One region of the Actinoallomurus sp. CA-150999 genome, then DNA from elsewhere that is predicted to be linked to it. Evidence: predicted binding sites of a transcription regulator. Region 1 holds the regulator's gene; each other region holds the start of a gene.

Region 1 (10,341 bases):
GAAACAATTCGCTGATCTCGCGCCGTGGATGGAACGGCGGATTCCGGCCCCGCACGCTGGATCGCGACATCGGGCGTGACCGGAAGGAAGATCGATGGAGATACGAGAAGAGACGGCGGGAGCGGCGTACCGCTTCCGCTGGCTCGCGCTGGCCGCCCTGCTGGTCGCCGAGGCGATGAACCTGCTGGACGCGACGATCGTGCAGGTCGCCGCGCCGGTCATCCACACCGACCTGGGCGGTGGCGAGGCCGATATCCAGTGGTTCAGCGCCGCTTACACGCTGCCGTTCGCGATGCTGCTGGTCACGGGTGGTCGGCTGGGCGACATGGTGGGGCGCAGGCGCGTGTTCGCGGTCGGGGTGGTGGGCTTCGCGCTCGCGTCGCTGTCGTGTGCGCTGGTGCCCGGGGCCGGGGCGCTGATCGTCGCCCGAGCGGTCCAGGGCACCGCCGCCGCGTTGATCATCCCGCAGACGATCGGGCTGATCCGTGGCATGTTCGACGGGGCGGAGCTGGCCAAGGCGATGGGGAGCATCGGGCCGGTGATGGGCCTGGCCGCGATCTGCGGGCCGGTGCTGGGGGCGGTGCTCACGCACGCCGACCTGTTCGGCTCCTCCTGGCGTTCGGTGTTCCTCGTCAACGTGCCGCTGGCGGCCCTGGTGCTGGCGGTGGTGCCGAGGATGCGCGAGGACCGGGCGGCGGCACGGCCGCGCCTGGACCTGCTCGGCACGGCGCTGGCGATCGCCGGATCCGGGCTGGTCGTCCATCCCCTGATTCAGAGCGGGACCGCCGGCGTACGGGCGGGCGGCTGGGCCGAGATGGGCGCCGGGGCCGTGGTCCTGGTGGCCTTCGGTCTTCAGCAGCGGTACGCCGCCCGGCGCGGTGGCCAGCCGCTGGTCGAGCCGAGCCTGTTCCGCGACCGGGGCTTCCCGGCCGCGCTGGCTACCTCGACGCTGTTCTTCGCGGTGATGAACGGGCTGATGCTGGTCGTCGTGGTGCAGGTGCAGGTCGGGCTGGGCGACGACGTCCTCACCGCCGGGCTGACGCTACTGCCGTGGTCCTGTGGCATGGCGATCTCCTCGTGGATCTCTGGGACGCGCCTGGTGCCGCGGTACGGATCGCGGATGATGTTCGTGGGGCTGGCCGTCATGCTCGCCGGTCTCCTCGCCGCGGTCGCCGTCTACGCCGGCGCCCGGCCGGGGGCCTACCCCTGGGCGCTGCTCGGCGCACTGGGGCTGTGCGGGATCGGGAACGGGCTGTTCACCGTGCCGTTCTTCACCACCGCCCTGACCCGGGTACGCCCGCATGAGACGGGGTCGGCCGCGGGGCTGCTCAACGCGGTCCAGCAGTTCGGCGGCACGTTGGGCACCGCCCTGCTGGGCACCGTCTTCTTCCGCTCCCTGGCGACGGGATCCCGGACGGGCGGCGGGCCGGGCGCCGCGTCGCTGCACGCCGTCGGGCTGACGTTCTGGCTCGCGGCGGGACTGCTCGTCGCGGCGGCCGTCACGGCGGCGCTGATGCGCACGCGCGAGGCACCGCCGGAACGGGAGCCGGAGAACCGCTCCGCGGCACCCGCCCACGGATGATCGAGGCCCCGCCGACGAATGACGAAGGCCCCGTCCGGCACAGGGACCGGACGGGGCCTTCGCGGTGGCTCAGCGCCCGTTGAACGCGTCGCGGAGGCGGGAGAAGAAGCCCTGCTGGCCCGGGGAGAACTTGCCCGGCGGGCGCTCCTCGCCGCGCAGGCTCGCCAGCTTGCGCAGGAGCTCCTCCTGCTCCTCATCGAGTTTGGTCGGCGTCTCGATGTTCACGTGGATCATGAGGTCGCCGCGGCCGTTCTCGTTGAGGTGCTTGATGCCCAGGCCGTACATCGGGATCACCTGGCCGGACTGGGTGCCGGGCCGGATGTCGATCTCCTCCGGGCCGTCGAGGGTCTCGACGGTCAGCGTGGTGCCGAGCGCGGCGGCGGTCATCGGGACCTGGACGGTGCAGTGCAGGTCGTCGCCCTGCCGTTCGAAGATCGTGTGCGGGCGCTCCACGATCTCCAGGAACAGGTCGCCGGCCGGTCCGCCGCCCGGGCCGACCTCGCCCTCACCCGCGAGCTGGATGTGGGTGCCGTTCTCGACGCCGGCGGGGATGCGCACCTTGATCGTGCGGCGGGTGCGGACCCGGCCGTCGCCGGAGCACTCCGCGCACGGGTTGCGGATCATGGTGCCGTAGCCGCCGCACTGGGGGCAGGCCCGCGACGTCATGACCTGGCCGAGGAACGACCGGGTGACCTGCTGCACCTCGCCCCGGCCGTGACACATGTCGCACGTCTCGGGGTGCGTGCCCGGGGCCGTACCGGCGCCCGAGCAGTTGTTGCACACGACGGCGGTGTCGACCGTCAGCTCGCGCGTGGTGCCGAACGCCGTCTCGGACAGGTCCAGTTCCACGCGCACGGTGCCGTTGCGGCCCCGCCGGGCCCGGCTGCGCGGCCCTCGCTGGGTGGTGGTGCCGAAGAAGGCGTCCATGATGTCGCTGAACGGAAATCCCGCGCCGAAGCCGCCGGCTCCCGCGCCGGCGCCGGCCGCGAACGGGTCGGCGCCCAAGTCGTACATCTCGCGTTTCTTCGGATCGGAGAGCACCTCGTACGCCTGGGTGATCTCCTTGAACCGATCCTGCGTGGCCGGATCGGGGTTCACATCCGGGTGCAGCTCACGCGCGAGCCTTCGGTAAGCCTTCTTGATCTCGTCCGCACTGGCGTCCCGGCGCACCCCGAGGGTCGCGTAGTAGTCGTTCGCCACTTACGACCCCGCCAGAATCTGACCGACGTAACGTGCCACTGCGCGCACTGCTCCCATCGTCCCGGGGTAGTCCATCCGCGTCGGGCCGAGAACGCCGAGCCGGGCCACGGCCTGGTCGCCCGCGCCGTACCCGGTGGCGACCACCGAGGTCGTACGCAGGCCCTCATGCGGGTTCTCGGTGCCGATCCGCACGGTGAGGCCGGAGGGGTTCTCCGCCTCGCCGAGCAGTCGCATCAGGACGACCTGTTCTTCCAGGGCCTCCAGCACGTCACGGAGGCTCTGGGACAAGTCGGCGCGGGCGAGGTTCGCCGCGCCGCCGATGATTATCTTCTCTTCGTGCTTCTCTACAAGGCTCTCGAGGAGGACTGACAGCACCGTCGCGGCCAGGGGCCGCTCGCCGACCGGAACCTGATCCGGAAGGTCGGCCAGGGCGTCGGGCACGTCGGTGAGCCAGCACCCGTCGAGACGCGCGTTGAGCAGCGCCCGCAGGTGTGCGATGGCCTCGTCGGAGACGTCCTCGTGGGTCTCGATGGCCCGCTGCTCGACGCGGCCGGTGTTGGTGATGACCACGAGCAGGAGCCGCTGGGCCGCGATCGGCACCAGCTCGACGTGCCGTACCGACGAACGCGTCAGCGAGGGGTACTGCACGACGGCGACCTGCCGCGTCAGCTGTGCCAGCAACCGGACCGTACGGCTCACGACGTCGTCGAGGTCGTAGGCGTTGGCGAGGAACGTCTCGATGGCGCGCCGCTCGGCCGCGGACAGCGGCTTGATCGTGGACAGCCGGTCGACGAACAGCCGGTATCCCTTGTCGGTCGGCACGCGCCCCGCGCTGGTATGGGGCTGGGCGATGTACCCCTGCTCCTCCAGCACGGCCATGTCGTTGCGGATCGTGGCCGGCGAGACGCCGAGATTGTGCCGGTCGACCAGCGTCTTGGAACCCACCGGCTCGTGGGTGGATACGTAATCTTCGACGATGGCTCGCAGCACGGCCAGCTTTCGATCGTCGAGCACGCACTCACCTCCCGTGTCCACAGCCCTTCAATCTGGCACTCTTCTCCTCTGAGTGCCAAGTGTACGGCTCGGCGGCACGCACGAGGAGACGCCGGTGGATCACGTTCTCGCGTCGAGCATGGCAGAGTCACTCCTGTGACCTGGCACGAGATTGCGGAACGTTGTTTCCAACGCCGTTATTCCGACTTCGACGTGACCGTGGGGGTCGTCGTCGGTGCCGAGGGCGCCGTCGTCATCGACACCCGCGCGAGTGTCGCACAGGGCGTGCGGCTACGCGACGACGTTCGGCGGCTCGGCGTCGATGATCCCATCGTCGTCAACACCCATGGCCATTTCGACCACTGCTTCGGCAACGCCGCGTTCGCCGGGGAGCGGTGGGGACACACGTCGTTGCCGGACTACCTGGCGCACACCGCGCGGCCGATGCTGACGCATGAGTTCCCCGGGTGGGCGGAGAAGGTCGAGACCGACCTGCTGCTCGCGCCGGACCACCTCGTCACCGACCACGCCGAGCTCGACCTGGGCGACCGCGTCGTCGAGCTGCGCCACTTCGGCCGGGGCCACACGGACGGCGATCTCGTCGTGTGGGTTCCCGACGCCCGGTGCGCGTTCACCGGCGACCTGATCGAGCAGTCGGGCCCGCCGTCGTACGGCGGCGACTCGTTCCCGCTGGAGTGGCCCGGCACCCTGGCCGAGCTGCTGCGGGCCGTGGACGGCGTGCTCGTGCCCGGGCACGGGGAGCCCGTCGATCCGGAGTTCGCGGCCCGCCAGCGCGAGGAGATCGACCTGGTGGCCCACCGGGTGCGAGAGACGCACGCCGCGGGGCTGGACCTCGAGGAGGCCCTCGGCTCGGGCGACTGGCCGTACCCGGCCGAGGCGCTGCGCGAGGCGGTCCGGCGCGGCCACGACCACCTGGACCCGAACCCTGGATCACGGTGAGGCTCTTGGACGGCTGACCCGCTCGCCCCGTGACCGGTACGGTGCGACGGGTGCGGAGCAAAGACTATGGACGCGACGTTCTGTCCGGCGACTGGCGCCGCCCGAAGAAAGGGCAGATCCCGGAGGTCGCCGCCGAGCCCGGCCTGGTCGCCGAGGACCCGTCGAGCGGTTTCTGCGGCGCGGTCGTCGCCTGCGAGAAGGACGCCGTGACCTTGGAGGACCGGTTCGGCAAGCGCCGGGTCTTCCCTCTCGCCAAGGCCGGGTTCCTCATCGACGGCAAGCCGGTGACGCTCGTCCGTCCCGTACGGGCGGCGGGGCCCACGCGGTCGGCGTCCGGCTCGATCGCCGTGCCGAACCTCCGGGCCCGCGTCGCCCAGGAGAGCCGGATCTACGTCGAGGGCCGCCACGACGCCGAGCTCGTGGAGAAGATCTGGGGGCACGACCTGCGGGTCGAGGGCGTCGTCGTGGAGTACCTCGAGGGCGTCGACCACCTTCCCGACATCGTCGAGGAGTTCGGCCCCGGGCCGGAACGCCGGCTGGGCGTGCTCGTCGACCACCTCGTGACCGGTTCGAAGGAGAGCCGCATCGCCGCCGAGGTCTCCTCGCCGTACGTCCTCGTCACCGGTCACCCCTTCATCGACATCTGGGAGGCCGTGAAGCCGTCGGTGCTCGGCATCCCGGAGTGGCCCCGCGTGCCGCGCGGGACGTCCTGGAAAGAGGGTGTCATCGCCGCCCTCGGCTGGCGGGGCGAGTCGGGTGAGGTGTGGCAGACGATCCTCGGCCGGGTCCGCGCCTACACCGACCTGGAGCCCGCGCTGCTCGGGCGGGTCGAGGAGTTGATCGACTTCGTCACCGTCCCGCAACAGGACTGAGGACGCCGCAACCATCCCGCGCCGGCGTACGTCTCATACACTGCGACCTCTTTCGGTCACGCCCCGACATCTCCTCATGTTCCGCTAGAAGGGACACCACCAATGACCTATGGCCAGCAACCGGGCTACGGACGGCCCGGCCTCGGCGGACCGGGTTACGGCCCCGGCCCGGGAGGCCAGGCGTACGGACCGGGGCACGGAGGCCAGGGCCATGGACGGGCACCCGCCCAGGGCCACGGGTCGTCGCCGTACCCCCAGCCCGGATACGCGCCGGGAGGCTATGACCAGAGCGGGTACCAGCAGCAGCCGTACGCCGCGCCGCACGGGCAGCAGCCGCACGGACAGCAGGCCCTTCCGGCCGCGGGCTACGGCCCGCCCAAGCCCGCGAAGCGGCGCCGCGAGCCGACGCCGACCGGCGGGCCGGTCACGGACGAGGACGAACGCTGGGCCGTTCCCGCCTACGTCGGGATCTTCGTCGCCGGGTTCATCGCCCCGGCCATCGTCTACCTCCTCAAGGGCCGTTCCTCGCGGTTCGCGCGCTACCACGCGATCCAGGCGCTCAACCTGTCCATCGCGATGACCGCCTGCAACGTCGCCGCCTTCACGGTGACCTACTTCATCGGCCCGCAGGGGCTGCTCATCACGCTGGCGGTGCTGGCCATCGAGTACTTCTGCGTCGTCAAGGCCGCGATCGGCGCGAACCGCTGCGAGTGGTACCGCCTGCCCTCGATCGCCGCCTGGCCGATCCTGCGGTAGGGATGTCGTGTGAGCGAGCCACAGGACCCCCGGCCCTCTTTCGAACCGCCCGACCCGGCGCTGAACAGCCCGCCCTCCACTCCTCCCCCGCCCGCACCGTCGTGGCCGGAACCGCACGACACGCCGCCCGGCCAGCCGCCGTATGACACCGCCCCCGGCCAGCCGCCTGCGGCCGGTCCCCCGCCCGAACCGTCATGGGCGGAACCGTACGACACGCCGCCTGATGACGCCCCCGGCCGACCGCCGTATGGCGGGCCCCCGGCGCCACCAGGCCCGTACGGCACCCCGGCCGAACCCCCGATGCCACCAGGGCCGTACGGCCCGCCGACCGAGCCGCCGGCACTGCCTGGTGCGTACGGGCCACCGACCGAGCCGCCGCCACCACCGGGTGCACACGGGCCGCCGACCGGACCGTCGGCGCTGCCGGGGCCGTACGGCGCGCCGGCCGGACCGCCCGCACTACCGGGGCCGTACGGCCCGTCGACCGAACCGTCAGGGGCGTACGGCGCGCCGGCCGAGCCGCCACCGTACGGGCGGCCCTACGGCGGCCCGCCGGCAGGGCCTGGGCCGTACGGCGCGCCGCCCGGTCCGCAAGCGCACGGTCCCGGGTACGGCGGTCCTCCGCACCCGCCCGGACCGCCGTACGGCGGTCCTCCCGTCCCGTACGCCTACGGACCGCCGGCGTACGCCAACTCGGGGATCACGGCGGCCGACGACACGACGTGGGCGCTCATGGCGTACGTCGGGCAGTTCGCGATCGGGTTCATCGCGCCGCTCGTCGTCTACGCGTCGCGCAAGGACCGGTCGCCGTTCGTCCGCCAACACGGAGCGCAGGCGCTGAACCTCGCGCTGACCAGCCTGATCCTCACGTTCGGCAGCATCCTGCTGATCGTCGTCACGTTCGGGATCGGCGCGATCGTCGTCCTTCCGGTGCTCGTCGTGTACGGCGTGGCGCACCTGATCTATCTGATCATGGGCGCGGTACGGGCGAGCAAGGCCCAGCCGTACGTGATCCCGAAGTGGCTGTGCTGGCCGATGATCAAGTGATCGCGGCCCGTCAGGGCGTCAGGTCACGGACGACCGCGTCGGCCAGGAGCCGCCCGCGCAGGGTCAGCACCGCGCGTCCCGCCGCGTAGGCCTCGGCGACGAGCAGGCCGTCCGCGACCGCGCGGCGTACGGCGGCGTCGTCGAGCAGATCGAGGGGGCAGCCGTCGGCCAGGCGCAGTTCGAGCATCACGCGTTCGAACCGCCGGTCGGCGGCGTCCAGAACCTCCCGGGCGTACGCCGGCGTGGTGTCGGCCGCGAGGCGGGCGGCGTACGCGGCGGGGTGCTTGACGTTCCACCAGCGGGTGCCGCCGACGTGGCTGTGCGAGCCCGGGCCGACTCCCCACCAGTCGCCTCCGGTCCAGTACAGGAGGTTGTGCCGGCAGCGGGCGTCGTCGTCCGCCGCCCAGTTGGAGATCTCGTACCAGTTCAGCCCGTGGGCGCCGAGCGTGCGCTCGGCGGCGAGGTAGCGGTCGGCCATGGCGTCGTCGTCCGGCGCGGCGACCTCACCACGCCGCACCTGGGCGGCCAGCCGGGTGCCCTCCTCGACGATCAGCGCGTACGCCGAGACGTGATCGGGGCGGGCCTCGAGCACGGCGTCGAGGCTGGCCTGCCAGTCGGCGTCGCTCTCCCCCGGCGCGCCGTAGATGAGGTCGAGGTTCACGTGCTCGAACCCGGCCTCGCGCGCCCAGCGGACGCACTGCTGCGGCCTGCCGGGCGTGTGCGTGCGGTCGAGGACGGCCAGGACGTGTTCTCGGGAGCTCTGCATCCCGAAGGACATGCGCGTGAAGCCCGCCTCCCGGAGACCTGCGAGATAGCCCGGATCGACCGTTTCGGGGTTGGCCTCGGTGGTCACCTCGGCGTCGGCCGCCAGCCCGAACTCCTTGCCGATCGCGTCGAGGATCCGGCCCAGGTCGTCGGCGGGCAGCAGGGTGGGCGTACCGCCTCCGACGAAGACGGTCGCGACGGGGAGGTCGACGTCGCCGAGCACGCGGCGGGCGAGGCGGATCTCGGCGATGGCCGTGTCGGCGTACGCCTCGCGTGACGCGCCCCGCAGCTCGGTCGCCGTGTAGGTGTTGAAATCGCAGTAGCCGCAGCGGGTGACGCAGAACGGCACGTGCACGTAGAAGCCGAACGGACGATCACCGAGACCTTCGAGGGCGCTGCCGGGCAGCGCGCCGTCGCTGGGGACCGGATCTCCGTCGGGCAGAGTCGAGGGCACCCCTCAAGTCTGCCGCCACCGGACGGATGCCCGGGACGGCGTACGACGCCGGGGCGCGAGGGGCGGCCCGACTCGCTCACGGAACCGCAGGACGGCGGACGACTCAGTAGCCGAACTCCGCCCACACCGTGGTCGTGCCGGCGCACCGCGTCACGCCCCAGCGGTCCGCGAGGGCGTCGATGAGGAGCAGCCCGCGGCCGTGCTCGGCGTCGATGCCGGGTTCGCTCCTGCGGTGGGGTTCTCCGTCGATCACGCCGTCGTTGACGACCTCGGCCCGGATCCGGCGGTCCGCGGTGGCGAGCCTTATCGTGAACCGGCCGCCGGCTCCGCTGGGGGTGTGCCTGATCGCGTTGGTGGCGAGTTCGCTCACGCTCAGGCCGACGACATCCAGCGCGGGGTGGTGGGAGCCGAGTGCGTCCCGCACGAATCCACGGCCCGCCGCGACCGACCGCTCCGTCCCGGGCAGTGCGATCACTCCGACGAGCGTCATGGCGGCCGGGACGCACGGATCGCAGGGGTACGTCTCCGGTCGCGCTATGGCAGCATCCACAACTCCTCCCTAAAAAGACGGAACGACCTCATTCCCCTCGTAGCGGTCGAAAACCCGGATCGCCGGTTACGGTTTTTCGGACGGAGCAGATGAACGGCCCCTTATCGGCCGCGAACCCCTACCCACCCGCGGTCCGCCCTCGCCGCGGTGAGGTTCGTCACAGCGCCCCTCCCGTGAGCCTGCCTGCGTCACGAACCCCGCCGGTCCAGTCCCAGGCCGGCGGCGAGCTCCCGCCACTCCGTACGGGGCAGCCCGCTCCGGTCGTCGGTGAGCACCTGGAGGACCGCATGGTCGGCGCCCGCCTCACGATGAGCGGCGATCCGCCCCCGTACCGCCTCGACGTCACCGCACGCGACGGCCGCGTCGATCAGGCGGTCACTGCCGCCCTCGGCGAAGTCTTCCTCGGTGAAGCCCAGTCGCAGCAGGTTGTTCGTGTAGTTGGGCAGCTTCATGTAGAAGCCGAGGTGCCGCCGTGCCGTCGCACGCGCCCGCTCGAGATCGGTGTTGAGCACCACCTTGATCTCGGGGGCCAGCATGCGGTCCGAGCCGAGGATCTCCCGCGCCAGCGCCGTGTGCTCGGGCGTCACGAGGTACGGGTGGGCGCCGGCCGCGCGGTCCCGGGACAGCGCGAGCATGCGCGGCCCCAGCGCGGCCAGCACGCGCTCGGATCGCGGAACTCCTGCGGCGTCGAGCCCGTCGAGGTACGCGACCATCGCGGAGTACGGCCTGCGGTAGCCCTCGGCGAGGCCGGCGTGGCTCGCGCCCAGGCCCAGCAGGAACCGTCCGGGATGGGCCGCGGACACCGCCTTGTGCCGCGCCGCGACGTCGGCCGCTGCGTACTCCCAGATGTTGAGGATCCCGGTGGCGACGACCACCCGGGAGGTCGCCTCCAGCACCGGCTCGGCGTGGTGCACCCCCGGGCTTCCGCCGAGCCAGATCGCGTCGTACCCGAGCCGTTCGAGCTCCGCCGCCGCGTCCCGGATCTCGCCCGCGGCGTTCGGATCGTCGTTGCGCAGCCCGAAACTCCAGATGCCCACCCGGCCGACGTTCACCATCGTCTTCCTCCAACCGTCCCGGCCGACCACTGTCACGGTCAGCCTGCCCCGGTGGAGCCGATCCGAAGACGCGTCGCCGGGCGGGAGCCGCACGGCGACGCGGTGAC
Region 2 (10,341 bases), 4.5 Mb from region 1:
GCGCGTTCGGCCTCGATGTAGCGGACGACCGTCTCCTCGGGTCCCGGCCGCTCGTCCGGGCCGTCGGGCAGGTCCTCGGTGGGCACGGCGGCACGGATCGCGCTGCGCATCGCATCCGCGATCTTGTGCGACGCGATGCCGAAGACGAACGAGGCGAACGGCCGGCCCATGTCGCGGTAGCGCGGCAGCGCCCCGAGCACGGCGATGCACACCTCTTGGGCCACGTCGTCCGCGATGTGGTACTGCCCCGACACCCGGCCGAGCCGCGCCCGGCAGTAGCGCACGACCATGGGGCGGACCCGCCCGATCAGGGACTCGACCGCCTCCGCGTCGCCTTGGACGGCAAGGCTCGTGAGTTCCCTGAGCTCGTTGTCGTCCGCTTTCGCCGGACGTCTCCCCCGTATTTCGTCGGCAGCACCCCGAACCGCGGCCCCGGCGATCGCTCCCTCGGTCACGAAAGCATGATGCCCACCGAGATCGCGCCTGTCTCCATCGTTGATGACAACGGAATGGTCACAGTACTGATCCCGACCCGCCTTTATCTCTCACCGTGACCGAATGACTACGGAGAGTCAGAGAATGGACGTCCTGGAACGACGGATGCCCCCGCCATTGTCCATGGCGAGGGCATCCGCGATCCGCCGGCCGTCGTACCGGCCGTACCGATGATCAGTGGCCGTGACCGTGGCCGTGGCCGCCCGCGGCGGCGTCCGGCTCTTCCTCCGGCTTGTCCGCGACCAGCGCCTCGGTCGTGAGCAGCATGCCGGCGATCGACGCGGCGTTGCTGACCGCGGAGCGGGTCACCTTGACCGGGTCGATGACGCCCTGGGCGATCAGGTCGCCGTACTCCCCGGTCGCGGCGTTGAAGCCGGAGCCGACCGGCAGCGCCTCGACCTTGGAGACCACGACGTAGCCCTCGTTGCCGCCGTTCTCGGCGATCCAGCGCTGCGGCTCGACCAGCGCGCGGCGGACGGCCTCCGCGCCGGTGGCCTCGTCACCGGACAGTCCGAGCGCGTCGAAGCCCTCCTTGGCGACGTGCACGAGCGCGCTGCCGCCGCCGGAGACGATGCCCTCCTCGATCGCCGCGCGGGTGGCGGAGATGGCGTCCTCGAGACGGTGCTTCTTCTCCTTCAGCTCCACCTCGGTGGCGGCGCCGACGCGCAGCACGCAGACGCCCCCGGCCAGCTTCGCCAGGCGCTCCTGCAGCTTCTCGCGGTCCCAGTCGGAGTCGCTGCCCTCGATCTCGCGGCGGATCTGACGGATCCGGTCCTCGATCGCGGCCGCCTCGCCCTCGCCGTCGACGACGGTGGTGGCGTCCTTGGTGACGGTCACCCGCCGGGCGCGGCCCAGCACGTCGAGGTCGACGCTGTCGAGCTTGAGGCCGACGGCGTCGGTGACGACCTGGCCGCCGGTGAGGACGGCCATGTCCTCCAGCATCGCCTTCCGGCGGTCACCGAAGCCCGGCGCCTTGACCGCGACGCTGACGAACGTGCCGCGCAGTTTGTTCTGCACCAGGAGCGCGAGGGCCTCGCCCTCGACGTCCTCGGCGACGATCAGCAGCGGCTTACGGGTCTGAGCGACCTTCTCGGCCAGCGGCAGGAACTCCGTGACGTTGGAGATCTTGCCGTCGTGGATGAGGATGTAGGCGTCCTCGAGGACCGCCTCCATCCGCTCCGGGTCGGTCACCATGTACGGCGACAGGTAGCCCTTGTCGAACTGGAGGCCCTCGGTGAACTCCAGCTCCAGGCCCATCGTGTGGGCCTCCTCGACGGTGATCACACCGTCCTTGCCCACCTTGTCGAACGCCTCGGCGATGAGCTCACCGATCTTGGCGTCCTGGGCGGAGATGGTCGCGACGTGCGCGATCGACTCCTTGTCGTCGACCTCGCGGGCCGACTTGAGCAGCTGCTCGGCGACGTAGTTGGCGGCGGCGTCGATGCCCCGCTTGAGGTTGATCGGCGACGCGCCGGCGGCGACGTTGCGCAGCCCCTCGCGGACGAGCGCCTGCGCCAGGACCGTCGCGGTGGTGGTGCCGTCACCCGCGATGTCGTTGGTCTTGGTGGCGACCTCCTTGGCGAGCTGCGCGCCAAGGTTCTCGTACGGGTCGTCGAGCTCCACCTCACGGGCGATGGTGACGCCGTCGTTCGTGATGGTGGGGGCGCCCCACTTCTTGTCGATGACGACGTTGCGGCCACGCGGGCCGATCGTCACCTTGACGGCGTCCGCGAGGGCGTTGACGCCGCGCTCAAGGGCGCGGCGCGCGTCCTCGTCGAACTCCAGGATCTTCGGCATTGGGAAGCTCCAAGTATGGGTGTCCGTGGACGTGCACAGCCCCGGCCGCCCTCACAGGGGACGACCGGGGCAGCGCATCTCGTGGGTCTTACTTCTCGACGACGGCGAGCACGTCGCGGGCCGACAGCACGAGGTACTCCTCGTTGTTGTACTTGACCTCGGTGCCGCCGTACTTGCTGTAGAGGACGACGTCCCCGACCTTGACGTCGAGCGGGACGCGCTTCTCGCCCTTGTCGTCGAAGCGACCCGGCCCGACGGCGAGAACGGTGCCCTCCTGGGGCTTCTCCTTCGCCGTGTCGGGAATCACCAGACCCGACGCGGTGGTCTGCTCGGCCTCAAGGGGCTGGACGACGATGCGGTCCTCGAGCGGCTTGAGAACAACCTTGGTGGCGGTCGACACGATCTGACCTTCCCCTTCGATTGCGTATCCTCGGCCGACCGGATCGGCCAGCCGCATGTTGGAGACGCGACCACGGTGGCCTGCCGTCGCGGGTGCCAGACCAGCCTGTCGCTTGATTGGCACTCTCATGGGGAGAGTGCCAAGTTGGAGATTATGCCGTGGCCGGGAACGCGTCAACACGGCCCCCCGTGCACCGCCGACCTGTCGTTATATGCGGCATTCGTCAAAGCTTGCCCGGCGGTCCGGCACGGCCGACAGCCACCCACCCCAAGCCCGCCGGTGACCCGGTACGGCCGGCGCCCCGCCCGGCCGGCAGCCCGCCAGTAACCGGCACGATCCGCGCCCTGCCCGGCCTACGGTCCGCCTGGTGGCACCCGGTACGGATGGCACCCTGCCCAGCCCACGGTTCGCCTGACGGCCTGGCGAAGTCCGCGCCCCCCAACCCCCTGCCCCGCCTTCTGGCCCAACACGATCCGCACCCACCCGGCCTGCGCTCCCCCTGATGGCACCCTGCCCAGCCCACGGTTCGCCTAGTGGCCCGGAACGGTCCGCACCCACCCGGCCCACGCCCGCCCAGCGGCCCGGTACCGCCCCGCGCACACCCAGCCCACGACCCGCCCAGTGGCCCGGGTACGGCCCGCGCCCACCCCGCGACGCGGTCACCCAATACGGCCACCCACCCGACCCACTCCCGTCCAGCCCCCGGTACGACCTGCGGCTACCCGTCCCACGGCCCGCCCGGCAACCCGGTACCGCCCAGCCCACGACCCGCCCAGCGGCCCAGGTACGGCCCGCGCCTGCCCCACGACGCGCCCGGTCACCCGATACAGCCCGCACCCGCCCGACCCACGGCCCGCCCGGCGACCCGGCATGGTCCGCCTCCACCCGGCCACAGCCCGCCCGACGACCCGGTACCGTCGCCGCCCCGCCCGGCCCGCCCCGGAGCCCGGCACGGCCCGCAGCCCGGCACGGTCCGTGTACGTCCAGCCCACGGCCCGTCCGGTGGGCCGGTACGGTTCACGGCCGCGCGGCCACTACGGTCGTCGGGTGGACATCGCCGCATTTCAGGGGCTGCTCACCCCCGAAGGCCAGGAGCTCCTCGGCGAGATCGGCGCCGCCGACGTCGACGAGAGCACACTCCTTGCCACCGCCTCCCGGCTCCGCGCCCGCCACCCCGCGGAGCTGGTCGGCGCCGCGCTCACGCAGGCCCGGCTCCGCGTGCGCGGGCGGGCCAAGTTCGGGGCCGACGCGGACCGCATGTACTTCACGCCGCAGGGGCTCGAGCAGGCGACCCGGGCCGGTGTCGCCCGGCACCGGGCGCGGCGGTTCGCCGACCGGCTCGGCGGCCTCGACCCGCGCGGCACGGTGCTCGACCTGGGCTGCGGCATCGGCGGCGATCTGCTGGCGCGCGCCGGCGCGGGCGTCGGTGGCCTCGGCGTGGAGCTGGACCCGCTCACCGCCGCCGTCGCCCAGGCGAACCTTCGTGCCTTCGCCCTGGAGGACCTGGCGGACGTACGGCCGGGCGACGCGACCGCTCAGGACCCGGACGGGCACGCCGCGGTCTTCGCCGACCCCGGACGCCGAACCTCCCGCGGGCGGGTCTTCGACCCGGAGGCGTACCTGCCGCCGCTGGGCACGGTGCTCGCCATCGCCGGACGGGCGCCCGGCGGCTGCGTCAAGGTGGCGCCGGGCATTCCCCACGAGGCCGTGCCCCCGGGCGCGGAGGCCGAATGGATCTCCGACGGCGGCGAGGTGAAGGAGGCGGCGCTGTGGCTGGGCGACCTGGCGGACGACGTACGACGCCGGGCGACCGTCCTGCGGCCGGGCCGGGAGACCGCCACTCTGACGGCTGAGCCCGATCTCGGGCCGCCCCCTATCGCCGGCTGGCGCCGCTATCTGTACGAACCGGACGGCGCGGTGGTCCGGGCGCACCTGGTGGCCGAGGTCGCGGCCCGGCTCGACGGGGCGCTGGCCGACCCGCGGATCGCCTACATCACCTCGGACGCGCTGCTGGCGACGCCGTTCGCCCGGCCGTACGAGATCCTGGACGTCCTGCCATTCGCGGTGAAGCGGGTACGGGCGGCGCTGCGCGAGCACCGGACGGGCACCCTGACGATCAAGAAGCGCGGCTTCGCGGGCGACATCGAACGGCTACGCCGCGACCTGCACACAGACGGCACCGAGGAACGCGTCCTCGTGCTCACCCGCGTGGGCGACGCCCCGACCGCCCTCATCTGCCGCGAGGCATGAACGAAACGACGCCGGGCACCGGAGGGGCGGTCCGGCCGTGGCGACACCCGGCGGTCGCCGCACGAACGTAGGCCGCGCGGTACGCGGCGCAGGACGCGAGGCATGCGGGACGCGGCGCGCGCGGCACCGGACAGCGGCGGGTGGCGCCGCGCAGGGGGACTTGCGGGATCCGGCGCGAGCGGGACGCGGGGCAAGCGGGACGCGGGGCAAGCGGGACGCGGGGCAAGCGGGACGCGGGGCGAGTAGGGCGCGGAGGAACTGGGGCGCGGCTGCGGGGACGTGTGGGTGGGCGACACGCCAGAGTCCGGCAAAGACCACGGTCGCGACCGTGTCCGGCTGACTACTCTTGGCGACCGGAAGGCCGCGCCGCGGGCGCGATGACGGGTGCGCGCCGGGCGGGCGCGGGCGAACACGGGGGGCGAACGATGGCCGACGCCGTACTGCGGTGTCCGAAGTGCGGTGCCGGAATGGTGACTTTCCAGCGAGGCGGCATCGTGTTCGAGGAGTGCTCCCGCTGCCGTGGGGTGTTCCTCGGGCGCGGGGAGCTCGACCGCCTGATCTGGCGCGGCACCGGGCAGGTCGCCACCGTCTGCGGCCCTCCGGCGGGGCTTTCGTACGAGGGCCGACACCGTCGCGCCTGAAAAGGGCAATTTGCCGTAGGCGGCTAAGAATCTCTTTTCCCTGAATTTCTTTTCTTCGGCTCGATGACCTTGGTTCGCTCAATAGAGTGTCTCCTCGCGATCCACGCCGCTGCCATTTCCGCGCGTAGATCGGCGGCACGGCAAACGAAGGAGCACCCGGGTGGACACCAATCACAACTTCCTGCAGACAGGGGGTCAGCCGGTCTCGGACCGAATGCGAGAATTGCTAGCCCGCGCGGCGCAAGATCACGTCTATGAGCAGCGATCGACAGGTCAGCTCCTGGACGAGATCCACCAGCGGCTGGAGGGAGTCGAGTGGCTGCTCCGCGAGGTCCGGGAGCGTGAGCTCACCGGGCTGACGACCCAGCTCGACACCGTCCGCGGGCAGGTCGACGAGCTGTTCGGCAAGCCTCCGGAGTGGGCCGAGGGGCTGGCGGAGCACATCGAGTCGGTGGGCGAGCGGGTCAAGCCCGTCGCCGAGTTGCCCTCTCTCTGGGCCGACGTCGGTGTCATCGCCGAGAACGTCGACGAGGGTCTGGCCCGCATCCAGGCCGTGCTCGACTCCAGCCGGAGCATCACCGACGCGACGTTGCAGGCCGCCCAGCAGATGGACGACCTGACCAAGCGTCTCGACCGGCTCGCCGGCACGATGGAGGCCGCGTCGGTCCGGTTCAACCGGCTGGACAAGACCCTCGCCGACCTCGGGCACCGGTCCGAGAAGCTCGAGCATGAGATCAACGGCGTGGCCGGCAAGGTCGACCAGTCGCTGAACGACATGGCCGAGCGCGTCGAGCAGGGCCTCGAGGCGGTCAACGGCCGGGTCGAGGGCGTCGGCGGGCGCCTCGACGGCATCGACGGCCGTCTGGAGGGCCTGTCCGGCAAGCTGCGCGGGGTCGAGGGGCATTTCCAGGCGCTGGAGGCCAAGGTCGACGGGGCCTGTGACCGCGTTGAGGGCGTCGACCAGCAGATCGATCGGCTGCCGGTGACGCTGGAGATCGCCGAGCTGCACCGCAAGATCGCCGCGATCGGCGACCGCCCGTTCATCGACCCCACCGACCGGTTCGACGCCTTGGAGAAGCGCCTGTCCGAGGCGGTCGACCCACTGATCGACGAGTTGCGCGCCCGGCCCGACCGCGACGAGACGGAGGAGACGTTGACGAAGGTCATCGACGCCTCCCGCGTCGACCTGACCAAGCACATGGAGATGCTGCGCGAGGATCTCCTGCGCCAGGTCGTGGGGGTGCACGACGACGTCACCCAGCGGGTCAGCGGCGCGCAGCACGACGTGGCCAAGCAGGTGACGACCGTCCATGAGGATCTGATGAAGCGGCTCGTCACGCTGGAGGAGACGATGCTGGCGCTGGCCGAGGCGTTGCTCCGGCCGCGACGCGACGGCAAGGACTGATGGGGTGGCCGCTCGCAAATCACCTTAGAGCGGCCACTTCGTCAATATTCCCCCATTACCCGCAATTTGTACGGCCGACCCGCAAGGACATGCCGTTCGCACTACCTCGCATCGATAAAATCACTACCGATCCTCGGCCGAATCCGTTTTGATGGGGGCCGTGACCTTCCCCACGCTCTCCGATCCGCCGAGCGCTGCCACGCTGCGTTGGATCGAAAAATGCCTGGGGCCCGGCAGTGAGGTGAAAATGGTCCGGCCCATTGTCGGCGGCCTGGACCATGTCAACCACGCGGTGCTGGCGGAGAGCCGCTCGGGCACCGTGCATCGCCTGGTGCTGCGGCGCTGGGCGTCGTCCGGCTGGCCCGTCATCGACATCGACTTCTCCCCCGAGGTCGAGATCGCGGCGCTGACCCTGCTCACCGCGTGCGAGATTCCCACGCCCGCGCTCGTGGCCGCGGATCCCTCGGGCGCCCACTGTGACGTCCCCGCGCTGCTGATCACCCGGCTGCACGGCCATCCGCCCCGGCCGTCCCCTGCCGAGCTGCCCGAATACCTCATCCAGCTGGCCGCCGCGCTGCTCCCCGTGCACGCGGTCGCGGGGGCGTCCACGATGCCGCCCTACCGCCCGTACAACCGGCTCGAGATCAGGCTCGCCCCACGGCACGCCCGCCGACCGGCGCTGTGGGAGCACGCGCTGGACGTCGCCGCCGGCCCCACCCCCGGAGCCGTGCCGCACTTCATCCACCGCGACTACCATCCCGACAACACGCTGTGGGCGGGCGGCCGGCTGACCGGCATCGTCGACTGGTCCACCGCCACGTACGGCCCGGTCGCCATCGACATCGCCCACATGCGTCGCGCCCTGGCCCTCCGGTACGACATCGCGGTCGCCGACCGGTTCTCCGCCTGCTTCGACCAGGTGTCCGGCGGCTACCGCCACGACCCGTACTGGGACCTGCGCACGGTCCTCGACCTGCTCCCCGAGCAGCCCGACCGGACGATCACCGCCCGCGACATCCCGGCCCTGGAGGATCTGCTCGACCACGCCCTCGCCGACCTCGGCGCCCCGGCCCGCTTCTGACCCCACCGGCCGGCCGCCGCGCTGGGAGCCGGGCAGCACCCAGGGCTGTCACGCCTTTGTGATCGGTGCCCTGCTCAACGCGGTGGTGCGCCGGGTCCTCGAGGCGCCCCCGCGTGGGGGACAAGGTGACGTCATGGTGACGTCACGGCGCTCCCTGCACCCGTCTTCCCTCAGTCCGGACGGCGTCGCGCTCCTCTGGCTCGTTCGTCGAGCGATGCCGGTTCGCCGAGCCCCGCGCCGGGATGGCGCGGGGCTCGGTCATGGGCGAGTACGTCCCCCTCCGGCCGTACCCGCCCACGTTCCAGCGGCCGGTTGACCGGCTCAGGCCCTGGTGGCCTGTCCCGCCCGGACGCGTACCAGCAGGTCGTCGAGCTGGGAGATGGCCGGCTGCCAGTCACGCGGTACGACGTGGCACCTGCGCGCCCGCTTCTCGCCGTAGCTGATCGAGTAGGCGATGTGGTCGGCGACGTCGCAGCCCGTCGGCGAGGACCACCAGGTCCAGATCCGGTCCAGGTTCGCGCGAAGGCCGTCGAGCTCGCCGGCGCTGAGGGTGATCTCCGCCGGCCTGGACGAGGTGCGGGCCACGCCCGCCGCGTCGACGGTCACCGTGTCAGCGAAGCCGGCGAACCCGCCCGTCCGCGTGTAGGTGACGAGCGCCGGCTCCCTGGCCGGTTCCGTGGCGGCGTACGCGCCACCGGCCATGGTCATCGTCGTTACGAATAGCGTACAAATGGAAAGGAAAATGCGTCGCATGTCCACCTCTTTGTGGCGTGCGCCGATGTATTCGGCGATGCAGAACAAGACAGGATGGAGGTACGGCGAAATCGCGATTCACCGATATCACCGTTTGGCGCGGAGCTCCGTCGGCTCGGGACCCCGCCGTCCCGAGCCGACGTCCAGGAACGCTCGCGAAGTGACCGGATGACACACCGGTCGACCTGGAATTTCTCCGTCAGAAGGCGAAGATGACGCCTCCCGTCGCGCGGATCGCCGCGCAGCGGTTGAAGAACGTCCGCGCATAGCGACGCGAACCGCCGTTCCACCGGCCCTGCGCGGTCACCCGCACGGGCGCGTAGATCAGCGTGCACGCGCCGGTCCCCTCAGGCAGGTCGGCGATCCGCCCCTCGACGGCACGAAGCTGATCGCAGGCCGCCGACGGCGCGAGGTGGGTGCCACCGTCTGGACCGCAGGTCAGAACGGCCGTTTGAGCAGGTTCTCCGCTCTCGACCGGGCTGACGGACAGGGTGTAGACGCCCTGCGGCCAGGTCGACGGCGCGGCCGGTGCCGCCATCGCGGGGGGTCCGGCGACCATGGCGGCCGCCCCCAGGGCGGTCACCGCGGCGAAGCGCCGTCCTCCGGTACACAGCGAATCAGGCATGCGCATTCCTACCTCCTTGCCAGGCCAGGCTGTGTTCGACAGCCATTTCGGCGTGACGAGAGTCGGCCTTTTGGGCGTTCCCTCGCCTTAATGATGGGACCTTTCCACAAAGACCCTGACAACTTGTTTCGTCGTGGAGTCCTTGCAGTCACGGATGTTATGGCGGCGAAATCAGCGATTCAACCCCCGCCCACCTGTCCGGACCCGGCCAGCGATCTAACAAGGGAACAATTGAAAGATGTACTTGTTCTGACGTGCACGCACATCCGAGCCGCCATCAGCCCTTCTACGGTTAACGGGACGCGTCCTCGTCGCGCGGCGAATCAAAATATTCCGAATAATTGAACCGCATCAGTGGGCCACGTCACACCGCCTCGCCACACCCCACTGCCAGCCGACAGGTGACGTCACACGACTGCGGTGACGTCAAAGTGACGTCACTTTGGTGTTGTCATGACGCCAGACGGTGTGCCATGCTGACGTCATGCACTTGGAGTCGTACGTCGCCCAGCTTCGTCAGGAGCTCGCGGTCGCCGCCGAGACCGGCGGCGATGAGGCCCGCGAGCTCGCCGAGCGCCTCACGGCGCCTCTGCAGTCGGCGGTCCGGCTCGTCCTGCTGGAGGCACTGTCGACCGCCGCCGAGGAGATCACGCGAGAGCTCGCGCCCGGCTCGGTGGACGTGCGCCTCCGCAGGGGCGAGCCGGAGTTCGTCGTGGAGCCGCCCCCCGGCGCCACGGAGGAGGACACCGCCATCGTGGCAGCGCCGGCGGCGGAGCCCGCTCCACCGGTGTCCTACAGCACCAAGGACGGCGCCGTCTCCCGGATCAGCCTCCGCCTTCCCGAAGAGCTGAAGACCAGGGCCGAGCAGATCGCCGACCGAGAAGGGCTCTCGGT
Region 3 (10,341 bases), 1.9 Mb from region 1:
CGGCGCTCCCGATCGCCTTCCAGGGCCCGCATCACGATCTCGTCGACGGCCGGGGGGAGACCGGGCCGCGCCGCGCTCGGCGGAGCCTCCACCGGCGCCGGACCCGGGGCATCGCCGGTGAGGAGGTGGAACGTCAGCGCGCCCAGCCCGTACACGTCGGCCCGGACGTCGAGGCCGCCGCCGAAGCGGGCCTGTTCGGGCGACATGTAGCCCGGGGTGCCCACCGGCATCGTGAACGCCCCGGAGGCGTGCGCGAGCGCCTTGGCGAGCCCGAGGTCGGCGATGAGCAGGCGTTCGCCGCCATCGGTGGTCGACTGGAACAGGACGTTCGACGGCTTGAGATCACGGTGGATCACGCCGAGCCGGTTGATGACCTCCACCCCGTGGGAGATCTCGATGGCCAGCCGCAGCGCCTCGGAGATCGGGATCTCCCGCGCCCGCATCCGGTCCGCGAGCGTGCCACGGTCGGCGTACGACATGACGAAGTAGGGCCGGCCGTCCTCCAACTCCCCGATGTCGTGCACGCGCACCAGGCGTTCGGAGTCGGCGCGGCGCAGGATCTTGGCCTCTTCCAGGAAGCGACTTCGTACGTCGAGGTCGTCGATTAGCCCCCCGGCCAGCACCTTCACGGCCACGGGGGCATCGAGCAACTCGTCTCGGGCCAGCCAAACGGAAGCGAATGCTCCGGACCCAAGAACACGATCGATTCGGTAACGGCCGACGGCGGAAGGCATGGACACCCCCGTATCATGCCCAATATCGGGGCTATAGCGAGGGCGAGGCGGCTTCATGGCGTACGACGAGCGGACCGAAGAACTGGCGGAGCGGGCCGCTAAAGGTGACTCAGCGGCGTTGAACGAACTACTTAGAGTCATCGAATCTGACGTTTTGCGTCACTGCTCCCGGTTTCTCCCGTGCCGGCAGGACGCCGAGGAGGCGTGCCAGGACGCGCTCATGCAGGTCGCGCGCAACATCGGGCGGTTCGAGGGCCGTTCGCGGTTCAGCACGTGGCTGCACGTCGTCGTGGCCAACTCCGCGCGCTCGACGTACCGCTCGCTCAAGCGCCGGTCGGTGGAGCAGGCGGGCGAGCTGCCCCAGCAGCGCCCGGACCCGCACCGTACGAGCGTCATCGCCGGTTCGCGCGTGGACATCCTCGAGGCGATGGAGGATCTGGAGCGTCGCAAGCCGGACCTCATCGAGGCCCTGGTGCTGCGCGACGTGTCCCAGCTGGAGTACAGCGAGATCGCCCAGCAGCTCAACCTGCCCCTGGGCACGGTGAAGTCCCGGATCCACGAGGCGCGCAAGCAGTTCCGGCAGTCGCTCGGCGACGACTACAGCTGACCGTCCAGGGCGGCGAGCTGGGCGCCGAACCACTCCTGGGGAGGCAGGGTCGTCGCGGCGGCGGTCAGCCGGGCGCAGCGCTCGGCGCGCTCGTCGGGCGGCATGAGCAGCGCCTGGTTCAGCGCCTCGGCGGTCTGTGACACGTCGAACGGGTTGATCATCAGGGCGTCGTCGTCCATCTCGGCGGCGGCCCCGGCCTCTCGGGACAGCACGAGGGCGCAGCCCCGCTCCGACAGCACCGGCCCTTCCTTGGCGACGAGGTTCATGCCGTCCCGGATCGGGTTGACCAGGAGGACGTCGGCCAGGCCGTACGCCGCCAGAGAGCGTGGATAGTCGTCGTTGACCTGCAGGATCAGCGGCTCCCACGTGCCGTCCCCGAACTCGTCGGAGATCTCGGCGGCGATCCGCTGCACTGCGGCGGTGTACTCGCGGTACTCCGGCAGGTCGTGGCGGGAGGGGTAGGCGAAGGCCAGGTGCACCACCCGGCCGTGCCACTCCGGGTGCTTGGCGAGCAGCTCGCGGTAGGCCGCGAGCCCCCGCACGATGTTCTTGGACAGCTCCGTACGGTCGATCCGCACGATGAGTCGGCGGTCGCCGACCTGCTCGCGCAGGGCCTTCTTGCGGGCCTGCACATCGGGTTCGGCGGCGCGTGCCCGGAGGGAGTCGCCGTCGATCCCCAGCCCGTGCACGCCGATGCGGGTGACGCGACCGGCGTGGGTGACGGTGCGCGCCACCGGGTCGACCTTCGCCTGCAGGACGGCGGCGCAGCAGTCGATGAACGCGTCGGCCCAGCGCTGGGCGTGGAACCCGGCGTGGTCGGCGCCGAGGATGCCCTCGAGGACCTCCCGCCCGATGTCGTCCGGCAGCAGGCGGTAGTACTCCGGCGGGGCCCACGGCGTGTGCGCGAAGTGGACGATCTTCAGGTCGGGGCGGCGCTCGCGCAGCATCCCGGGGGCGAGCGTCAGGTGGTAGTCCTGGATCGCGACCTTCGCGCCCGGCCGCGCGTCCCGGGCCAGCGCGTCGGCGAACGCCGCGTTGTACGCCTCGTAGGACTGCCAGTCCCGCCGGGACCGCGCGTCGAAGTGCGGCGTGTTCGGGCTGTCGTACAGCATGTGATGGACGAACCAGAGTGTGGAATTGGCCACGGCGTTGTAGGCGCGGTGGAAGGTGCCGGCCGGGATGTCCAGCATTCGGACGGCGCCGGCGCCGTAGGCGTCCAGCCGGCCGTCCTCCACGCGGCGGGCCGCGGCGCGGTCGGCGTCCGACAGCGCCGCGCAGACCCACAGGATGTCACCGCCCAGACCCGCCAGGGCCGAGACGAGACCGCCGCCGCCACGCCGCATGGACAGCGTGCCGTCGTCGGCGAGCGCGAAGGACACCGGACCGCGGTTGGAAGCGACGAGGACCTGCGAGTCACCCATGAAGGGAGCGTAACCGGCCGGGGTTGAGGAGGGTCGAAGAAGGTCGAATGGTGGGCGGTTCGGGACGTCGTCCCGCCGATACGTCGTCGCGTGACCGGGCCTCTCGTGGCGCTTCGCGGCCCGGCGTACGGCTCCGGCGGTGTCTCGCGACCTGAGACGCGCTTGGCGGGGAACCGGTCAGTCACGTATACAAGTCAACAGACAACTTCATAAAGCTCATCCAGAGGGGTGGAGGGACCGGCCCGTTGAAGCCCCGGCAACCCTCCCGGATATGCGGTTACCCGCGTGCTTCGCACGCGTCCGACTCGCGCTGACAGCGAGGCCGCCCGGGACAGGTGCCAACTCCGGCTCGTGACCAAGGTGGCACGGGAAAGATGAGGAGAGAGGCCTCGCTCCATGTCGCAGTCCGCTGCCCGCAATCTCGGCCCCGCGACCGCACTGACGTGCCGTGAATGCGGTGAATCCTACGATCTGGGCCCTCGCTACGCCTGCGAGCTCTGTTTCGGCCCACTGGAAGTCTCCTACGATCTCGCCGGCGTGACCCGGGAGCAGATCGAGTCCGGCCCGCGCAACATCTGGCGCTACCGCGGCCTGCTGCCCGTTCCGTCGAACGTCGTCGACACGCCCAACACCGAGCCCGGCTTCACCCGCCTCGTACGCGCCGACAACCTCGCCGAGTCGCTGGGGCTGCGGTCGCTGTGGGTCAAGGACGACAGCGGCAACCCGACCCACTCGTTCAAGGACCGGGTCGTGGCGGTGGCGCTGGCCGCCGCCCGTGAGCTCGGTTTCAAGGTCCTGGCCTGCCCGTCCACCGGCAACCTCGCCAACGCGGTCGCCGCCGCGGCGGCGCGTGCCGGCATCCGCAGCGCCGTGTTCGTGCCGTCCGACCTCGAACGCCAGAAGATCGTCACGACGGCGGTGTACGGCGGGACGTTCGTCACCGTCGACGGCAACTACGACGACGTCAACCGGCTGGCCTCGGAGCTCGCGGGCGAGCAGGAGGACTGGGCGTTCGTCAACGTCAACGTCCGGCCGTACTACGCCGAGGGCTCGAAGACCATCGGGTACGAGATCGCCGAGCAGCTCGGCTGGCGGCTGCCCGAGCAGATCGTCATCCCGATCGCGTCCGGCTCCCAGCTCACGAAGATCGACAAGGCCTTCCAGGAGTTCATCAAGCTGGGCCTCGTCGAGGACCGGCCGTACAAGATCTTCGGAGCGCAGGCGACCGGCTGCTCGCCCGTCTCGGCGGCCTTCAAGGCGGGGCTCGACGTCGTCCAGCCCGTCAAGCCGGCCACGATCGCCAAGTCCCTCGCGATCGGCAACCCCGCCGACGGGCCGTACGTCCTCGACGCCGTACGCCGCACCGGCGGGGCCATCGAGGACGTCTCCGACGAAGAGGTCGTCGACAGCATCGCGCTGCTCGCCCGCACCGAGGGCATCTTCGGCGAGACGGCGGGCGGTGTCACGCTGGGCGCCCTCCGTAAGCTGCTGGCCGGCGGCGCACTCGACCCGGAAGCCGAGACCGTCTTCATCAACTCCGGCGACGGTCTCAAGACCCTGGACGCGGTGGCCCCGGTCGCCGTGCCGTCCGCGAACATCGCTCCGACCATCGAGGCATTCCGAAAGGCAGGTCTGGCGTGAGCTCGATCAGTGTCCGCATCCCGACGATCCTCCGGAGCTACACCGGAGGTGAGGCCGAGGTGAAGGCGACGGGCTCGACCGTGCGCGAGGTCGTCGCCGACCTGGAGACCAACTACTCCGGCATCGCGGCGCGCATCCTCGACGACAACGGCAAGATCCGGCGGTTCGTCAACGTCTACGTGGGCGAGGAGGACGTGCGGTTCGCCGACGGGCTCGACACGCCGACGCCGGACGGTGTCCAGATCTCCATCATCCCGGCCGTCGCCGGCGGCTGAGCCCTTCGCGGGGTGACGCCCCGTGGTCAGGACGTATCCGCGATCCCCGGTGGTCGCCGAGTCTACGGATTCGGTGACCACCGGGGATCGTGCGTTCGGCAGCCGAAACGACCGAGGTAGAGGCTCCCACTCCGCTCTGCCGCGCGGTAATTCGGGCTCACGTATACGGATTTATCGGTAGGCGTCGCGAGTTCCGTCTGCGGGATTCTCTTTTTGACCGACATCGGCCGCGCGCACTTCTCGGGTAAAGGCTGTTCCACGGACGGTAGCCGTGTGTAGGGTCGGCGATGGCCGCCGCAGCCGAGTCGGCGGGCGATCGGCGGGTTCCGCAGTGGTCCGGCGGGCTCGAATCAGTGGCCGTGGCCAATGGTCACGGGAATTGCCCTGGTGGGAGTTGTTAGGAATGGCGCAAGGCACCGTCAAATGGTTCAACGCGGACAAAGGCTACGGCTTCATCGCGGTCGACGGTGGCAGGGATGTGTTCGTGCACTACTCGGCCATCCAGTCGGATGGCTACCGCAGCCTCGAGCAGGGGCAGCGGGTCGAGTTCGAGATCACACAGAGCGACCGGGGTCCCCAGGCGGACGCCGTGCGGGCGCTCTGAGTCCCATAGCCCGACGGAGGCCCGGCGCTTCGGCGCCGGGCCTCCGGCCGTCCGAACGCCTCCCCCGCTCGGCCCGCCGGCCGTGAGCGGCCCGCTCCGGCCGTCGCCGTGCGGGTCTCCGGGCTCCCAGTTGTACGCGCGGTCGAGGCCCTGGCGTAACCCCGCAGACCTGGCGTTATAGCGTGCTGGGGGAGGGTGCCGGCGCGAAATGGCGAGAAGTTCACCCTGGTGAGAGGGGACCGCGCTTGCACTCTCGGGGGCAGAGTGCTAAACAAGCGGTTGGCACTCTACTCTTGAGAGTGCCAACGAAGTGATCGAGGCGATGAGGCCTCGTGCCCGGCGACGGCATGGAAGTCGTCGGACGGGGTCGTCCGTCGCGGGCGTCGACTCGATCCAGTGATAGCCACCCCGTTCCGGGAGGATCTGGAGCTTATGGCTGCAAAGATGATCGCGTTCGACGAGGACGCGCGACGCGGCCTCGAGCGCGGCATGAACCAGCTTGCCGACGCCGTGAAGGTGACCCTCGGTCCCAAGGGCCGCAACGTCGTTCTGGAGAAGAAGTGGGGCGCCCCCACGATCACCAACGACGGTGTATCCATCGCCAAGGAGATCGAGCTCGAGGACCCGTGGGAGAAGATCGGGGCCGAGCTCGTCAAAGAGGTCGCGAAGAAGACCGACGACGTAGCCGGTGACGGCACCACCACGGCCACCGTGCTGGCCCAGGCGCTGGTCCGCGAGGGCCTGCGCAACGTGGCCGCCGGCGCCAACCCGATGTCCCTGAAGCGGGGCATCGAGTCCGCCGTGGAGCGCGTCAGCGAGGAGCTCTCCAAGATCGCGAAGGACGTGGAGACCAAGGAGCAGATCGCTTCCACGGCCTCCATCTCCGCGGGCGACACCTCGATCGGCGAGATGATCGCCGAGGCGATGGACAAGGTCGGCAAGGAAGGCGTCATCACGGTCGAGGAGAGCCAGACCTTCGGTCTGGAGCTCGAGCTGACCGAGGGCATGCGCTTCGACAAGGGCTACGTGTCGCACTACTTCGTGACCGACCCGGAGCGTATGGAGGCCGTCTTCGACGACCCCTACATCCTCATCGTCAGCTCGAAGATCTCGGCCAACAAGGACCTCGTGCCGGTTCTCGAGCAGGTCATGCAGGGCGGCAAGCCGCTCGTCATCATCGCTGAGGACGTCGAGGGCGAGGCTCTGGCCACCCTGGTCGTCAACAAGATCCGCGGTGTCTTCAAGTCCGTCGCCATCAAGGCCCCGGGCTTCGGCGACCGCCGCAAGGCCATGCTGCAGGACATCGCGATCCTGACCGGTGGCCAGGTCATCAGCGAGGACATCGGCCTCAAGCTGGAGAACACCACGCTCGACATGCTCGGCCAGGCCAAGCGCATCGTGGTGACCAAGGACGAGACCACCATCGTCGATGGCGCCGGCAACCCCGACGACATCGCGGGCCGCGTCAACGAGATCCGCGCGGAGATCGAGAACTCCGACTCCGACTACGACCGCGAGAAGCTCCAGGAGCGCCTCGCCAAGCTGGCCGGCGGCGTCGCCGTCATCAAGGCCGGCGCGGCCACCGAGGTCGAGCTCAAGGAGCGCAAGCACCGCATCGAGGACGCCGTTCGCAACGCGAAGGCGGCCGTCGAGGAGGGCATCGTCCCCGGCGGTGGTGTCGCGCTGCTGCAGGCGAGCGCCAAGGCGTTCGACAAGATCGAGCTCGAGGGCGACGAGGCGACCGGTGCGTCGATCGTCAAGCGCGCCCTGGAAGAGCCGCTGAAGCAGATCGCGGTCAACGCCGGCCTCGAGGGCGGCGTGGTGGCCGAGAAGGTCCGCAACCTCGAGCCGGGTCAGGGCCTCAACGCCGCGACCGGCGACTACGTCAACATGTTCGACGCGGGCATCATCGACCCCGCGAAGGTGACGCGTTCGGCGCTGCAGAACGCCGCGTCCATCGCGGCGCTGTTCCTCACCACCGAGGCGGTCATCGCCGAGAAGCCGGAGAAGGAGAAGGCTCCGGCCGGCGACCCCTCCGGCGGCATGGGCGGCATGGACTTCTGAGTCCACTCGCTCAAGGGGCGGTCCTGTGTGCTGGGACCGCCCCTTTCGCATGCCCGCGCCGTCGCACGGAGCGCCCTGAGTGCCGGGACCGGCGGTGTGGCCCGGAGCCGTGGTCCGTCGCGAGTCCGTCCGGAACGTCAGTCGTTGTCTCGGCCGGAGGCCGCGCGAGCGGTGGCGACGGCGAGGGGAGCGCAGGCGAGGATGCCGAGCGCGACCGGAATCGTGCGGCGCAGGCCGTGCCGGGAGATCGCGCCCTCCCGTACGGCGCTCCGCAGCACCGCGACCCCGATCGGCAGGTTGAGGCCCACGGCGGTGACGAGGCCGGGCGCGTAGCCGCGCGCGACGACGGCGGCGGGCACGTGGGGGAGCGCCACGTTGAGCAGTATCACCCCGGCCATGCCCGCGGGCAGGTACGGCTTCCAGGCGGCGGGCCGGCCCGTCGTCCCGACGGCGACCGCCGCCACGCCGAGCCCGGAGATCACCGTCATGAGCCCGTTGAGGGCGCCCTGGTCGAGCCGGCCCGCTTGGTCGAGCCGGCCCGCGAGACTCGGGAAACGGCGCATGGTGAGCGCCTCCTCGGTGTTGTGCAGCGCGAACGCGCCCGCCAGCGCCCAGGACCACCTCTTCCATCCGGCCATGACCATCTCCCTAACGAAACTGTGAGTAGCGTAAATAGCGTTCGGCATAATACGCAACTGTGAGTATCGGAAGGCCGCGGGACGCGGCTCGCGACCGCGCGATCCTGTCGGCGACGCTGGAACTCCTGGCCGAGGGCGGCTACCCCGCCCTCCGCGTCGACGACGTCGCCCGGCGCGCGGGAGTGGCCAAGACGACGATCTACCGTCGCTGGCCCTCGAAGGGTGAGATGGTCCTCGACGCGGTCGCCGCGCAGCTCGGGGACCGGTCGGTCGAGGAGACCGGCGACCCGCTGGCGGACCTGCGGCGGCTGCTCGAGGTGACGTACGAGCGGCTCGCCGAGACCGTCGCCGGCCGGGCCCTCCCGGCCCTCTCGGCCGAGCTCATGGCCGATCATGCCCTCGCCGAGGAGTACCGGAGGCGCTTCGTCCACCCGCTGCGGGACCGCGCGCGGACGCTCATCCGGCGGGCGGTCGACCAGGGGAGGCTACGCGGTGATGTGGACCCGGAACTGCTGATGGACGCCGTCGTCGGGCCGGCGCTGTATCGGCCGATCGCCCTCGGTGTCCCGGCCCCGGCCGCGTCGGCCTCGGCGATTTTCGACCTGGTGATCAGCGGAGCGGGCCATTCGTAAGCGTACGGAAGGTAAAAAACGTAAGCTTCTGCCCGTGGATCTCTTCAACTCCCCTGTTCTGCTCGTTGAGCAGCCTAAAAAAGTGTTCGCGGTCGAGTCGAAGTACACCGTCTTCAACGCCCAGGGCCAACCGGTCGCGATCGTCGGCGAGCCGAACCTGTCCGGGGGCAAGAAGGCGATGCGCTTCATGTTCTCGGATCTTTCGAACAACACGCGGCACACCCTGCACGTGATGCGCCCCGACGGCGCGCCGATGCTGATCATCGACAAGCCGTTCGCCCTGGCGACGCCGAAGGTGAAGATCACCTGGCCGAACGGCCAGCCGATCGGCGCCATCCAATGCCATTTCGGGCTCAAGCCGCGCTTCACGATGCTGGACCCGCAGGATCGCCAGATCGGCGAGATCCGCGGTGACTTCTTCGCCTGGGACTTCCGGGTCACCGACTGGCAGGGCGTCGAGGTCGCTCAGGTCAACAAGCAGTGGGAGGGCCTCGCCGCCGCCTGGTTCACGACGGCCGACCGCTACGCCGTCCAGATCCCGTACCAGCTGCCCGACCCGCTCCGCACCCTCGTCATCTCCACGGCCATCACCATCGACGTGGTCCTGCGAGAGAACAAGAAGTAACCGTAAGTCGGCCGACCGTTTGAAATCCTGAATCCGGCCCACCTGTCGACCGCATGATCATCGAGAATCCCTCTCGTGATCATGCGGAAGGCCGTCTCGTGGTCTTACTTCGTCGGCTCGGCGCTGTCCAGCTACCTTGGTCCGGCGCTCACGGTGGTGATGTTCGCGCGGCTCGCCCCGACCGGCACCGCGGCGCTCCGCATCTGGACCGGTGCTCTCGTGCTCGCCGTGTGGCGGCGCCCGTGGCGGACCCTGCGGGCCGCCGGCCCGGCCGGACGCCGCGTGATCGTGGCGTGGGGCGCCGTCCTCGGTCTGCTCAATCTCGCCTTCTATCAGGCGATCGCGATCCTGCCGCTGGGCACCGTGGCCGCGATCGAGTTCCTCCCGGTGATCGTCCTCGCGACGTTCGGCGCCCGTACTCCGCGGAACATCGCCGCGGTGCTCGCCGTCACCGCGGGCGTCGTGGTGCTGACCGACGCCCGGCTGACCGGGGCACCGCTCGGGTTCCTCTTCGCCTTCGTCGACGCGCTGACGTTCGCGCTCTACATCGTGGTCGCCCACCGGGCCGCACGGCGGCTGCCCGGACGGCTCGGCGGAATCGACGGGCTGGCGGCGGCGATGCTGGTCGCCTGCGTGGTCACCGCGCCGTTCGCGGTACGGGACGTCCTGCCGGCGCTCGCCGGCCCGCGCCCTCTCGCCGCCGCACTCGGCGTGGGCGTCGCCTCGGTCCTGCCGTACGTCTGTGACCAGCTGGCGATGGCCCGGATGGCGCGCTCGACGTACGCTCTGCTGCTCGCGCTGTTGCCCGCGACGGCCACAGTGGTCGGCGCGGTGGTGCTCCGGCAGTCACCCTCGCTCCTCGAGATCGCGGGACTGGCGGCCGTCATGCTCGGCGTCGCCGTCCACGAGCACGGCCCGGACGCCGAGACGCCACCCGAGGAACAGGCGATCGAAGAGGTCGCGCCCGCTTCGCCCGACCTGGTCGGCTCATAGCCGGGCACCCCTAGGGGAGGCCGAGTAGGTCGGCCATGCGGTCGACGGTGTGGTCGAAGAAGGCGTCGGCGGGGTCGAGGGCGTTGGCGTACTGGCCGAACAGTTCG

What was found. The regulator HrcA, encoded in region 1, represses chaperone genes, less so after heat shock. The targets are predictions, from matches to a motif close to TTGGCACTCTCNNNNNGAGAGTGCCAA.
Region 2: the regulator HrcA is predicted to act here: its motif matches at 2,809-2,835, upstream of groES (co-chaperone GroES).
Region 3: the regulator HrcA is predicted to act here: its motif matches at 5,562-5,588, upstream of groL (chaperonin GroEL).

Annotation. Positions count from the first base shown of each region.
Region 1 covers NZ_CP192063.1:2,928,769-2,939,109, reverse strand. The annotation lists gene ACQP2O_RS13970 (MFS transporter) at 95-1,582, shown strand; gene dnaJ (molecular chaperone DnaJ) at 1,652-2,782, opposite strand; gene hrcA (heat-inducible transcriptional repressor HrcA) at 2,783-3,796, opposite strand; gene ACQP2O_RS13955 (MBL fold metallo-hydrolase) at 3,989-4,735, shown strand; gene ACQP2O_RS13950 (DUF3097 domain-containing protein) at 4,786-5,607, shown strand; gene ACQP2O_RS13945 (DUF4870 domain-containing protein) at 5,710-6,363, shown strand; gene ACQP2O_RS13940 (DUF4870 domain-containing protein) at 6,373-7,410, shown strand; gene hemW (radical SAM family heme chaperone HemW) at 7,421-8,629, opposite strand; gene ACQP2O_RS13930 (ATP-binding protein) at 8,733-9,179, opposite strand; gene ACQP2O_RS13925 (LLM class F420-dependent oxidoreductase) at 9,368-10,234, opposite strand; gene lepA (translation elongation factor 4) at 10,341-10,341, opposite strand, start outside.
Region 2 covers NZ_CP192063.1:10,400,318-10,410,658, forward strand. The annotation lists gene ACQP2O_RS47860 (sigma-70 family RNA polymerase sigma factor) at 1-404, opposite strand, end outside; gene groL (chaperonin GroEL) at 670-2,292, opposite strand; gene groES (co-chaperone GroES) at 2,381-2,692, opposite strand; gene ACQP2O_RS47875 (THUMP-like domain-containing protein) at 3,740-4,942, shown strand; gene ACQP2O_RS47880 (zf-TFIIB domain-containing protein) at 5,368-5,583, shown strand; gene ACQP2O_RS47885 (hypothetical protein) at 5,744-6,988, shown strand; gene ACQP2O_RS47890 (aminoglycoside phosphotransferase family protein) at 7,236-8,069, shown strand; gene ACQP2O_RS47895 (hypothetical protein) at 8,391-8,777, opposite strand; gene ACQP2O_RS47900 (SSI family serine proteinase inhibitor) at 9,022-9,447, opposite strand; gene ACQP2O_RS47905 (hypothetical protein) at 9,932-10,341, shown strand, end outside.
Region 3 covers NZ_CP192063.1:1,069,664-1,080,004, forward strand. The annotation lists gene ACQP2O_RS05085 (protein kinase domain-containing protein) at 1-791, opposite strand, end outside; gene ACQP2O_RS05090 (RNA polymerase sigma factor) at 790-1,341, shown strand; gene ACQP2O_RS05095 (alpha,alpha-trehalose-phosphate synthase (UDP-forming)) at 1,332-2,762, opposite strand; SAM riboswitch class I at 2,976-3,143, shown strand; gene thrC (threonine synthase) at 3,159-4,403, shown strand; gene ACQP2O_RS05105 (MoaD/ThiS family protein) at 4,400-4,678, shown strand; gene ACQP2O_RS05110 (cold-shock protein) at 5,082-5,282, shown strand; gene groL (chaperonin GroEL) at 5,715-7,346, shown strand; gene ACQP2O_RS05120 (HXXEE domain-containing protein) at 7,484-7,984, opposite strand; gene ACQP2O_RS05125 (TetR/AcrR family transcriptional regulator) at 8,044-8,616, shown strand; gene ACQP2O_RS05130 (LURP-one-related/scramblase family protein) at 8,651-9,241, shown strand; gene ACQP2O_RS05135 (EamA family transporter) at 9,323-10,234, shown strand; gene ACQP2O_RS05140 (TetR/AcrR family transcriptional regulator) at 10,245-10,341, opposite strand, start outside.